Regions from separate parts of the Ruegeria sp. AM9 genome, predicted to be linked through region 2. Evidence: riboswitches for the same ligand, from Rfam matches in the RefSeq annotation. Region 2 holds a riboswitch; the other holds the start of a gene.
The links. Region 2 has a riboswitch for thiamine pyrophosphate ahead of thiD (bifunctional hydroxymethylpyrimidine kinase/phosphomethylpyrimidine kinase). Riboswitches for the same ligand answer to the same signal wherever they lie in the genome.

Region 1 (5,483 bases), on a different contig from region 2:
GCGGGCATCCTGCGGGTCATGGCTGACCATCAGCAGGGTTGTTCCGGTCTCGGCCAGCAACCCTGCAACAAGATCCAGCATCTCCGCTTTCAGCGCCGGTCCCAGCGCCGCAAAGGGTTCGTCCAGCAGCAGCATGTCGCGCCGTTGCACCAGAACCCGGGCCAGCGCGACCCGGCTTTGCTGGCCACCGGACAGCTCGGCCGGTTTGCGCCCCTCAAGACTGGGCAGCGCCACTCGGGCCAGCGCGGATTTGACCTGCGATTGCTCCTCTGCCGACAGGCGCCCGTTCGGGCGCAGGCCCAGGGCGACGTTCTGTTCCACCGTCAGATGCGGGAACAGGTTGCCATCCTGAAACAGCATCGCCAGCGGGCGTCTTCCCGGGGCAAGGTTGGAAATCCGCTGCCCCTGCCACAGGATTTGCCCCTGTTTGAGGCCGCGAAACCCGGCGATTGCCTCAAGCAACGTCGACTTGCCCGCGCCGGAGGGGCCGACAATGGCAACGCTGGTCCCGGCCTCGACTGTAAAATCGGCCTCCAGGGCGAAACCGCCGTTTTCAATGACGCAACCGTCAAGTTTCAGCATGTAATCGCCCTCCGCGATCCAAAAGCCAGAATGCCCCCATCGACAGCACCAAAAGCAACAACGCCGCCCCCGCCGCCGCCTGCATCTGGTAAGCCCCCATCAACCGGTAAATCTGCAGCGGCAAGGTCGCGATCTGCGGATCGGCGAACAACGCAATGACACCGAGATCGCCCATCGACAACGCGGCGGCAAGGCCTGCGGCAAAACCGATTTGCGGGCGCATTCGGGGCAGCAGAATTCGGGTGAGGAACGTCTTCTTGTCCATATCCAGTGACAGTGCCAGCCGCCCATGCCGGGTGACCACGTCCCGCGCGGCGGGCACCAGAATACGCAGGGCGAACGGCAGCGCCATAACCGCATTTACCAGCGCCGTGACCGGCAACGCCAGTGCGGTGGGATTGGCCACCGGGCGGATCAGGATGAACAGGCCGGTGCCGATCACCAAGGGCGACGCCGCCAGTCCCAGAATACCGCTGAGTTCAACAATACCGTACCGCCCGGTCGCAACGGCCGTGGCCATGGGCAAGGCCAGCATCAATAGAACCGCCGTGCTGGCCGCCGCCACCAATACCGAGGTCAGCGCGGCGCGGAACACCAGCGCAGGCATCTCGAACAGCCCAGAGAGCCCCGAAATCACCACCGCCGCCAAAGGCAGCAGCAGAAACGCCGCTGCGGCCAGAATCCAAAACGCATCAAGTATTGGCGCACCGCCATCCCAGCGGCGGATGGCCCGGTCCAGACCTGCTCCGAACCCGTCGCCGCGCGAAAACTTCAGGGCCGCCAGCGCAGCCGCTGCGGTCAGGGCCAGTTGCAACGCCGACAGCAATGCCGCCCGGCCAAGGTCGAAATCATAGGTAAAGGCCTGATAAATCGCGAGTTCGATCATTGTTGCCCGCGGTCCCCCACCCAAGGTCAGGGCGACGGCAAAACTGGTCAGACAGATGGCAAAGATCACCGCCAGCACGCCGGGCAGGATGCGCCTCAGCATCGGCAGCTCGATCAGGCGGAACATCGCCATGCCGTCACAGCCCAACTGCGCGGCCAGACGAAAGCGTTCAGCGGGGATTTCCTGCCACGCCTGCAAGATCAGCCGAGTAGCCAAAGGCAGGTTGAAGAACACATGCGCCAGCACAACGCCGTGCAACCCGTAAATCCGCATCGGCGGCAGGCCGAAAACTCCCAAAATATCCGAAATCCAACCCGCGCGGCCAAAGACCTGCAACAGACCGAGGATCGCCACGATGACCGGCAGAATAAACGGCGCGCCCAACAGCGCGATCAGCACCCGCCGCCCCGGAAACCGGCGCCGGGCCAGCGCCCGCGCCACCGGCACTGCCAGCGCCGCGCTGAACAGGGCCGACAATACCGCCTGAACAAGTGTGAACCGCAGCGCAGCCCAATCCGCCGGGCCGAAGCCGCCCGCTGCCTCGGCTCGCAGGGCAACAGCGGCAAGGGTCCCCAGAATCAGCGCGGCCACCAAAGCCGCCGCGCCAACGCCCGGCCAGGGGCTTACTGGCTGAGCGCGCTCAGCCATTCCGCAAGCGCCTGATCCCGCACAGCGGCGGCCTCATCCGGAGAATACAGCAGGGATTTTTCCGGCTGAATCAGCGTGTCGAATCCGTCGGGCAGCCCTGCTGCCGGAGTCACCGCCGGATACATCCAGTTGGTGGTCGGAATGATCTGCTGGAACGCGTCCGAAACCATGAAGTTCAGGAACTGATCCGCCAGCTCCGGCTGATCGGTCCCGGTCAGCTTTGCCGCGACCTCGACCTGCATATAGTGACCTTCGTCAAAAGCAGCCGCCGCTTTGCTGGCGTCTTCCTCGGCGATCAGGTGATAGGCAGGCGATGTAGTGTAGCTGAGAACCATGTCGGCCTCACCTTCCAGAAACAGGCCATACGCCTCGGACCAGCCCTTGGTCACGGTCACTATATTGTCGGCCAGACCGGTCCAGACATCTGCCGCCTCATCGCCATATGCCGCCTGCACCCACAAAAGCAGCCCCAGACCGGGGGTCGAGGAGCGTGGGTCCTGAATGATGATCTTGGTGTCACCCTCGGCCAGTTCACGGAAATTCGCGGGCGCCGCAGCATCGGCGTTATGGACAAAGGCGAAATAGCCCCAGTCATAGGGCGCGAACACCTCATCCGTCCACTCGATCGGCAGCGTGTATTCAGCGCTGACCGAGCTGGGCGCAAACAGGCCGGTTTCCTTGGCCGCATTGATCAGGTTGGTATCCAGCCCCAGCACAACGTCAGCGTCCGAGTTCTCACCCTCAAGCCGGATGCGCGACAACAGCGCCGCGCCGTCCTCGACGCCGACAAGGTTCAGCTCGCAGTCACAGACGGCCTCAAACGCCTCTTTCACCTGTGGGCCGGGGCCCCAGTCCGAGACAAAACTGTCATAGGTATACACGGTCAGCTGAGGTTTATCGGCCGCAATGGCCGTGGTTGCGCTCAGGAGTCCCGCAGCAATCATCAGATGTTTCATGTCATCCTCCATTGCGGCGAGAGGGCAAGGATGGATGAAACCGTCACCTTTCCCTCCGCCGGTTCTAGCCGGTTCAGGTTCAACGGGTTCGCCAATGGCATCTCAGCGTGGTCGCGCCACGCACCCCGAGGTGAGGCTCTGACTAGGCGGGAACCGACCAAAAGACAACCCGCCTGTTGGTTGGGTTTCACCTATTTCACCCGCCCGGTTCGTGTTTTTACATCACCGTGGTCAAGCGGGCGGGATCAGGAAATCCGCTGTCGGAAAACGTTCAGGCCGGTTCGTGATGAACCGGCCTGACTGGTCTTAGAAATGCGCTGATTTGGTGTTTTCCGGCACCACGGGCGGGGCGAACTTGGTCAGGTCGATGCCTTCGACCGCCGCCTTGTACTCTTCGATCTTCGGCGTTCGGCCCAGGATGGCCGACAGCACGACAACCGGGGTCGAGGCCAGCAGGCTTTCGCCTTTCTTGTCCGGTGCATCTGCCACGACGCGGCCCTGGAACAGGCGGGTCGAGGTGGCCAGAACCGTGTCACCCTTGGCGGCTTTCTCCTGGTTGCCCATGCAGAGGTTACAGCCGGGACGCTCGAGATAGAGAATGTTCTCATACTCGGTGCGCGCCTGCGTTTTCGGGAACAGGTCATCGAACTCGAAGCCCGAGTATTTCTCGAGCACTTCCCAGTCGCCCTCGGCCTTCAACTCGTCGATGATGTTGTAGGTCGGGGCTGCTACAACCAGCGGCGCCTTGAATTCGACCTTGCCGGTTTCCTTTTCCAGGTTCTTCAGCATCTGCGCGACGATCTTGATGTCGCCCTTGTGCACCATGCACGAGCCGACAAAGCCCAGATCCACCTGCTTTTCTGCATTGTAGTAAGAGATCGGGCGGATCGTGTCGTGGGTGTAGCGCTTGGAAACATCGGCGTTGTTGACGTCCGGGTCGGCGATCATCGGCTCGACGATCTGATCCAGATCGACGACAACTTCGGCGAAGTATTTGGCGTTGTCATCGGGGCGCAGAGCCGGATTTTCACCCGACTTGATCTCGGCAATGCGGGCGTCCGCGATGTTGATCAGCTTTTGCAGCATGCCGTTTTCATGCTCCATACCCTTGTCGATCATGATCTGGATGCGCGATTTGGCCAGTTCCAGCGAACCGATCAGCGTGTCGTCGTTCGAAATACAGACCGAGGCTTTGGCCTTCATCTCGGCGGTCCAGTCGGTAAAGGTAAAGGCCTGATCCGCCAGCAGCGTGCCGATATGCACCTCGATCACGCGGCCCTGGAACACGTTGTCGCCATGCTGTTCCAGCATCTGCGCCTGGGTGGCGTGCACCACATCGCGGAAGTCCATGTGCTCGGCCATGTTGCCCTTGAAGGTCACCTTGACCGATTCCGGGATCGGCATCGAGGCTTCGCCGGTGGCCAGCGCCAGTGCCACGGTGCCCGAGTCAGCCCCGAAGGCCACGCCTTTCGACATGCGGGTGTGGCTGTCGCCGCCGATGATGACCGACCAGTCATCCACGGTGATATCGTTCAGCACCTTGTGGATCACGTCGGTCATCGCGTGATAGACGCCTTTCGGATCACGACCGGTGACAAGGCCGAAATCGTTCATGAACTTCATCAGGCGCGGCGTGTTGGCCTGTGCCTTGGTATCCCAGACCGATGCGGTGTGGCAGCCCGACTGATAGGCGCCATCAACGCTGGGCGCCACGACCGTTGCCGCCATCGCCTCAAGTTCCTGCATGGTCATCAGGCCGGTGGTATCCTGCGAGCCAACGATATTTACCTTGACGCGCACATCCGAACCGGCGTGCAAGGTCTTGCCCGGCGTGGTGCCGACCGCGTTCTTGTTAAAGATCTTCTCGACCGCAGTCAGGCCCTGGCCTTCGTGGCTGATTTCCTTCGACGGGGCAAAGACCAAGGGAGCTTCGACGCCCAGCGTTTCGGCCGCAAATGTCTGCAGCTTCTTGCCGAAGACAACGGCGTAAGACCCGCCCGCCTTCATGAACTCCACTTTCTGCGGCGTGAACGACGCGGACACATCGGCCAGCTCTTCGCCATCTTCGCTCAGCAGCTTGTGGTCTTTGGTGTTGATCTTCAGAACCGTGCCGGTTGCCACCGAATAGGCCTCTTCCAGGATCGGGTTGCCGTCATTGTTCAGGATCGCGTTGCCGTCTTCGTCAACCTTCTTGACCCAGTTCTTCAGGTCGATGCCGATACCACCGGTCACGCCAACGGTGGTCTGGAAGATCGGAGAGATACCATTGGTGCCTGCCACGACCGGCGCGATGTTGACGAAAGGCACGTAAGGGCTGGCCTGCTTGCCGGTCCACAGCGCCACGTTGTTGATCCCTGACATGCGCGACGACCCCACGCCCATGGTGCCTTTTTCCGAGATCATCATCACGC
Region 2 (5,483 bases):
GGCTGTCGGTATGGCCGATCAGTTCCAGCTTGATCCATTTGGTATCGAACACCTCCCGCGCCATATGGGCGGTGGTCACGGCCTCTTTGACCGTGTGACACCCGGCGGTATTGGGCAGGACCAGCACGCCCAATGCGCGGATCATCTGCCAGAATGTCTGCCCCGCCCCGGATTCGCGCCGCAGTGATACCGTGGCAACCCCGGCTCCACTGTCCCGAAACGCCTGTTCCAGAGTCGCGGGGCTGGGATATTGCGCCGTACCCAGCATCAGGGGGTTGGGCAGAGAGGTGCCGTAGAAACTCTTCATCTTCAGCCCCCCTGCATCGGCGCGACAACTTCGATCCGGTCGCCGTCGGTCAATGTGTGGGCCATGCGCAGACCCAAGGGCACGAAATCCTCATTCACGGCCGTTGCCACCCGCCCCGAGAATCCGCATTCGACCAGCAGCTCCGTAAGAGTTTCAGCCCGCACTTCGCGCGGTTCGCCATTAAGCACGATCTTCATCGACCATCTCCGAATGTTTGTTGTCCAGCGCCAGATCCGCCACGCCCTGCGCCAGCGCCGGGGCCAGCAGATAGCCGTGGCGATAGAGGCCATTGGCATAGATCGTGCGCCCCAGCCGTCGAATACGCGGCAGGTTGTCGGGAAAGGCCGGGCGCAGATCGACGCCAATCTCCAACACTTCGGCCTCACCAAAAGCAGGGTTCAGCGCATAAGCGGCGCTGAGCAGTTCCAGCATCGACCGCGCGGTGATGCGGCTGCTGTCCTCGCTTTCGATCATCGTCGCGCCCAGCATGTAGACGCCGTCCCCGCGCGGCACGATGTAAAGCGGCATCCTCGGGTGCAGCAGACGCACGGGCCGGGTCAGGGTCACGTCCGGGCAGCGGATCACCAGCATCTCACCCTTCACGCCGCGCAGATCATGCAGCACCTCGCGGGCGTGCAAACCCCGGCAGTCAATTGCATTTTCAAGCCGTGAAGGGGCAAGTTTGCGGTGGAATTCGACGCCCTGGTCCAGCAGTTGCCCATGAAGGTCCCGCAAGGCCCGGCGTGGGTCCAGATGGGCTTCATTCGTGAAATGAAGACCCTTGGCGAATCCGTGCAAATCAGGCTCTAATTGAGCGATTTCGGGTTGAGTGACCTCGCTGTACCCCTCAGTCCGGCGGGCAAACCGGCGCAGATCAGGCAGATCGCGCGGGTTGGCCACAACCAGCGTTCCCTGCCGCTCCACTGGCGTGCGCGCCGCCCACCAATCCAATGCAGCTTGCCCCAACCGCAGCACAGGTTCCTCGGCGTTTTCATACTCACACCACGGGGCCAGCATGCCGCCCGCCCACCAGGAACACCCATGCGGACCCGGAGGGCCTGCGGGATCAAAAACCTGAACCTTGGCGCCCCGCGAGACAAGCTCGCTGGCCACTGCCAATCCGGCCACCCCGGACCCTATGACCGACCAGACCGTCACGCGGGCCAGACCCGGTGGAAGTGATGCACCGGCCCGTGCCCCTGCCCGATCATCAAACCGTCCGCCCGGGCGATCGCCCCCTGCAGGTAGTCATGCGCCTGCGCAGCGGCATCAATCAGGCCAAGCCCCCGAGCCAGCCCCGCCGCAACCGACGACGACAAGGTGCACCCTGTACCATGCGTGTTTCGCGTCTCGCGTCGGGGGGCGGTGAACTCGGCCACCAGACCAGCGGCATCGACCAGCATGTCACGGCAGACATCCCCGCGGCCATGTCCCCCTTTCATCAGCACCGAACCTGCACCCAGCCCGCACAAGGCCAGCCCTTGCGCAACCATCTGGTCAGACGTTTCGGCCTCGGCACTCTCCAACAAACAGGCGGCCTCGGGCAGGTTCGGGGTCAGCAACGTAGCTTGTGGTACAAGAATATCGCGCAAGGTCTGCACCGCGTCCTGCGCCAGCAATGCATCCCCGGATTTGGCAATCATCACCGGGTCCAGCACAACCGGGCCATCAAACCGGGCAATAGAGTCCGCAACCGTCTGTATGATCTCTGGTGTCGCCAGCATCCCGATCTTGATCGCACCGACGTCCAGATCGGTCAGAACCGCCTCGATCTGGGCGGACACCACATCCAGCGGAATCCCATGCACCGCTGTCACGGCCCGGGTATTCTGCGCCGTCACCGCCGTGATCACGCTGGCGCCGTATACGCCCAATGCGGACATCGCCTTGAGATCCGCCTGTATCCCGGCCCCGCCGCCACTGTCCGAGCCCGCAATAGTCAGGGCAATATGCGCCATATCGTTGCTCCATCATCAATGGGCAACGCAGCATGGAAAACGTCTGTAGTGTATACGACCGTTCCCTACGCCGGTATTGCCCGGATCAGGTTCGATGGGTTAGCGCATTCACGCCTCTCAGCCCCTTGATCGGGGCACCCCAACGGTTGGGCGGACAATCTCAGGCAAGGGGGAGAAAATCAAGCGGCAATCTTCGGATCGTAAGACCACATCCGGCAGGTAAATAAGACCAACCTATACGCGCGCAATGAATTGAAGGAATTTAGCGAGGCTCTGCCTCGCGCTCCGGGATATTTTCAGACAGATGAAGTCCGGATCCCCTGCTTCATCTGTCTATAAATATCCCGGGGGAGTCGCCCAAAGGGCGGCGGGGGCAGAGCCCCCTTAAGCGAAAGGCCGCCCCAATCGGTGCGGCCTGTTTTGTTGTATCAGCCTTTCATCCCGTCCCAGAAGGACTTGACGGATGAGAAAAAGCTATTTGATTCCGGATGGTTATCTTCACCCAGATCATCGAACTCTTTCAGAAGTTCTTTCTGGCGGCTGGTCAGGTTGACCGGTGTTTCCACGGCCAGTTCGATGAACATGTCACCAACACCGCCACCGCGCAGGGCAGGCATACCCTTGCCGCGCAGACGCATCTGACGGCCCGATTGGCTGCCGGCCGGTATCTGCACGCGACCGCGCCCACCGTCGATGGTGGGCACTTCGATCGATCCGCCCAGCGCGGCTTTGGCCATGCTGACCGGCACGCGGCAATAGAGGTTTACACTATCGCGCTCGAACAGTTTGTGATCGGACACTTCGACAAAGATATACAGATCACCCGGAGGGCCACCGCGCATCCCGGCCTCACCCTCGCCTGCTAAACGGATACGGGTGCCGGTTTCGACACCGGCAGGGATGTTCACGGACAGGGCGCGTTCTTTTTCCACGCGGCCTGCGCCACCGCAGGATTTACAGGGGTTCTTGATGATCTGGCCCAGACCCGAACAGGTAGGACAACTGCGTTCGACGGTGAAAAATCCCTGCTGCGCGCGGACCTTGCCCATGCCTGAACAGGTCGGGCAGGTGGTCGGCTCCACGCCGCCTTCGGCACCCGAACCGTCACAGGCCGAACAGGCCACGGCCGCAGGCACGCTGATGGTTTTCTGCAGGCCCGAGAACGCCTCTTCCAGCGTCACACGCAGGTTATAGCGCAGGTCGGACCCGCGCGCGGCACGACGGCCGCCACCGGCGCCACCGCGCTGGCCACCCATGAAATCGCCAAACAGATCGTCGAACACATCCGAGAACGCGCTGGAAAAATCGCCCTGACCAAAGCCGCCACCGGGACGACCTCCGCCACCGCCCATGCCGTTTTCAAAGGCAGCATGGCCAAAACGGTCATAAGCGGCCTTTTTGTCGGCATCGCGCAGCACGTCATAGGCTTCGTTCGCTTCCTTGAACTGGGCCTCGGCGTCCGGGTTGTCCTTGTTGCGGTCGGGATGCAATTCCTTGGCTTTCGTGCGAAAGCCCTTCTTGATCTCGTCCGCCGATGCGCCCTTGGACACGCCGAGCACATCGTAGTAGTCGCGTTTTGACATCAGTGTTTCCTTCTGCCTCAACGTAATCGGGCCGGCCCGGCAACCGGACCGGCCCGCATTGGCCCGGTTACCCGTTAGTTACGCTTGTCTTCGTCCAGGTCTTCGAACTCGGCGTCGACAATGTCGTCATCACCAGCCGGAGCGGCATCCGCCGCCGCGGGCTCATCCTCGGCCTCATCGGCTTGCGCCTTGTAGATGGCTTCGCCCAGCTTCATCGCGGCTTCGGTGACGTTCTGGATGCCCGACTTGATCTTGTCGGCATTTTCGGTTTCCAGCTCGTCCTTCAGCGCGGCAATCGCCAGCTCGATAGCTTCGATGGTGGTCGGGTCGACCTTGTCGGCGTGCTCTTCCATCGACTTCTCGGTCGAGTGGATCAGGCTTTCCGCCTGGTTCTTGGCGTCGACCAGCTCGCGGCGTTCCTTGTCGGCTTCCGCGTTCTCTTCGGCGTCCTTGACCATCTTTTCGATATCGTCATCCGACAGACCACCCGAGGCCTGGATGGTGATCTTCTGCTCTTTGCCGGTGCCTTTGTCCTTGGCCGAAACCGAGACAATACCGTTGGCGTCGATGTCGAAGGTCACCTCGATCTGAGGCATACCGCGCGGCGCGGGCGGGATGTCTTCGAGGTTGAACTGACCCAGAATCTTGTTGTCCGCAGCCATTTCACGCTCACCCTGGAACACGCGGATGGTCACGGCGTTCTGGTTGTCTTCGGCGGTCGAGAAAACCTGAGACTTTTTCGTCGGGATCGTGGTGTTGCGGTCGATCAGGCGGGTGAACACGCCACCCAGCGTTTCGATACCCAGCGACAGCGGGGTCACGTCCAGCAGAACCACGTCTTTGACGTCGCCCTGCAGAACACCGGCCTGAATGGCGGCGCCCATGGCGACCACTTCGTCCGGGTTCACACCCTTGTGCGGCTCTTTGCCGAAGAACTTGGTGACCTCTTCGATGACTTTCGGCATCCGGGTCATACCACCGACCAGAACAACCTCGTCAATGTCACCCGCCGACAGACCGGCGTCTTTCAGAGCAGCCTGGCAGGGCTTCATCGACTTCTTGATCAGGTCCGACACCAGCGATTCCAGCTTGGCACGGGTCAGTTTCATGACCATGTGCAGCGGCTGACCGTTCGAACCCATCGAGATGAACGGCTGGTTGATTTCGGTCTGCGAGGTCGAGCTGAGTTCGATCTTGGCTTTCTCGGCGGCTTCTTTCAGACGCTGCAGAGCCATCTTGTCGGCAGACAGGTCGACGCCGTGTTCCTTTTTGAACTCGTCCGCCAGGTAGTTGACGATGCGCATGTCAAAGTCTTCACCACCCAGGAAGGTGTCGCCGTTGGTCGATTTGACCTCGAACAGGCCGTCGTCGATTTCCAGAATGGTCACGTCGAAGGTACCGCCACCAAGGTCATAAACCGCGATGGTTTGGGTCTCTTCCTTGTCCAGACCATAGGCCAGAGCGGCAGCTGTCGGTTCGTTGATGATCCGCAGCACTTCCAGACCGGCGATCTTACCGGCGTCTTTGGTGGCCTGACGCTGTGCGTCGTTGAAGTAGGCCGGAACGGTGATAACCGCCTGCGTGACTTCCTCACCCAGATAGCTCTCGGCGGTTTCCTTCATCTTGCCCAGAGTG

Region 1: another riboswitch for thiamine pyrophosphate. It lies ahead of thiB (thiamine ABC transporter substrate binding subunit); the one in region 2 lies ahead of thiD (bifunctional hydroxymethylpyrimidine kinase/phosphomethylpyrimidine kinase).

Annotation. Positions count from the first base shown of each region.
Region 1 covers NZ_JBQFWY010000026.1:971-6,453, reverse strand. Annotated here, with positions in the region: gene ACR0DO_RS19250 (thiamine ABC transporter ATP-binding protein) at 1-582, opposite strand, end outside; gene ACR0DO_RS19245 (thiamine/thiamine pyrophosphate ABC transporter permease ThiP) at 569-2,116, opposite strand; gene thiB (thiamine ABC transporter substrate binding subunit) at 2,092-3,072, opposite strand; TPP riboswitch at 3,105-3,210, opposite strand; gene ACR0DO_RS19235 (bifunctional aconitate hydratase 2/2-methylisocitrate dehydratase) at 3,379-5,483, opposite strand, start outside.
Region 2 covers NZ_JBQFWY010000003.1:140,286-145,768, reverse strand. Annotated here, with positions in the region: gene ACR0DO_RS07920 (thiazole synthase) at 1-307, opposite strand, end outside; gene thiS (sulfur carrier protein ThiS) at 310-504, opposite strand; gene ACR0DO_RS07910 (FAD-dependent oxidoreductase) at 488-1,465, opposite strand; gene thiD (bifunctional hydroxymethylpyrimidine kinase/phosphomethylpyrimidine kinase) at 1,462-2,265, opposite strand; TPP riboswitch at 2,311-2,417, opposite strand; gene dnaJ (molecular chaperone DnaJ) at 2,694-3,848, opposite strand; gene dnaK (molecular chaperone DnaK) at 3,923-5,483, opposite strand, start outside.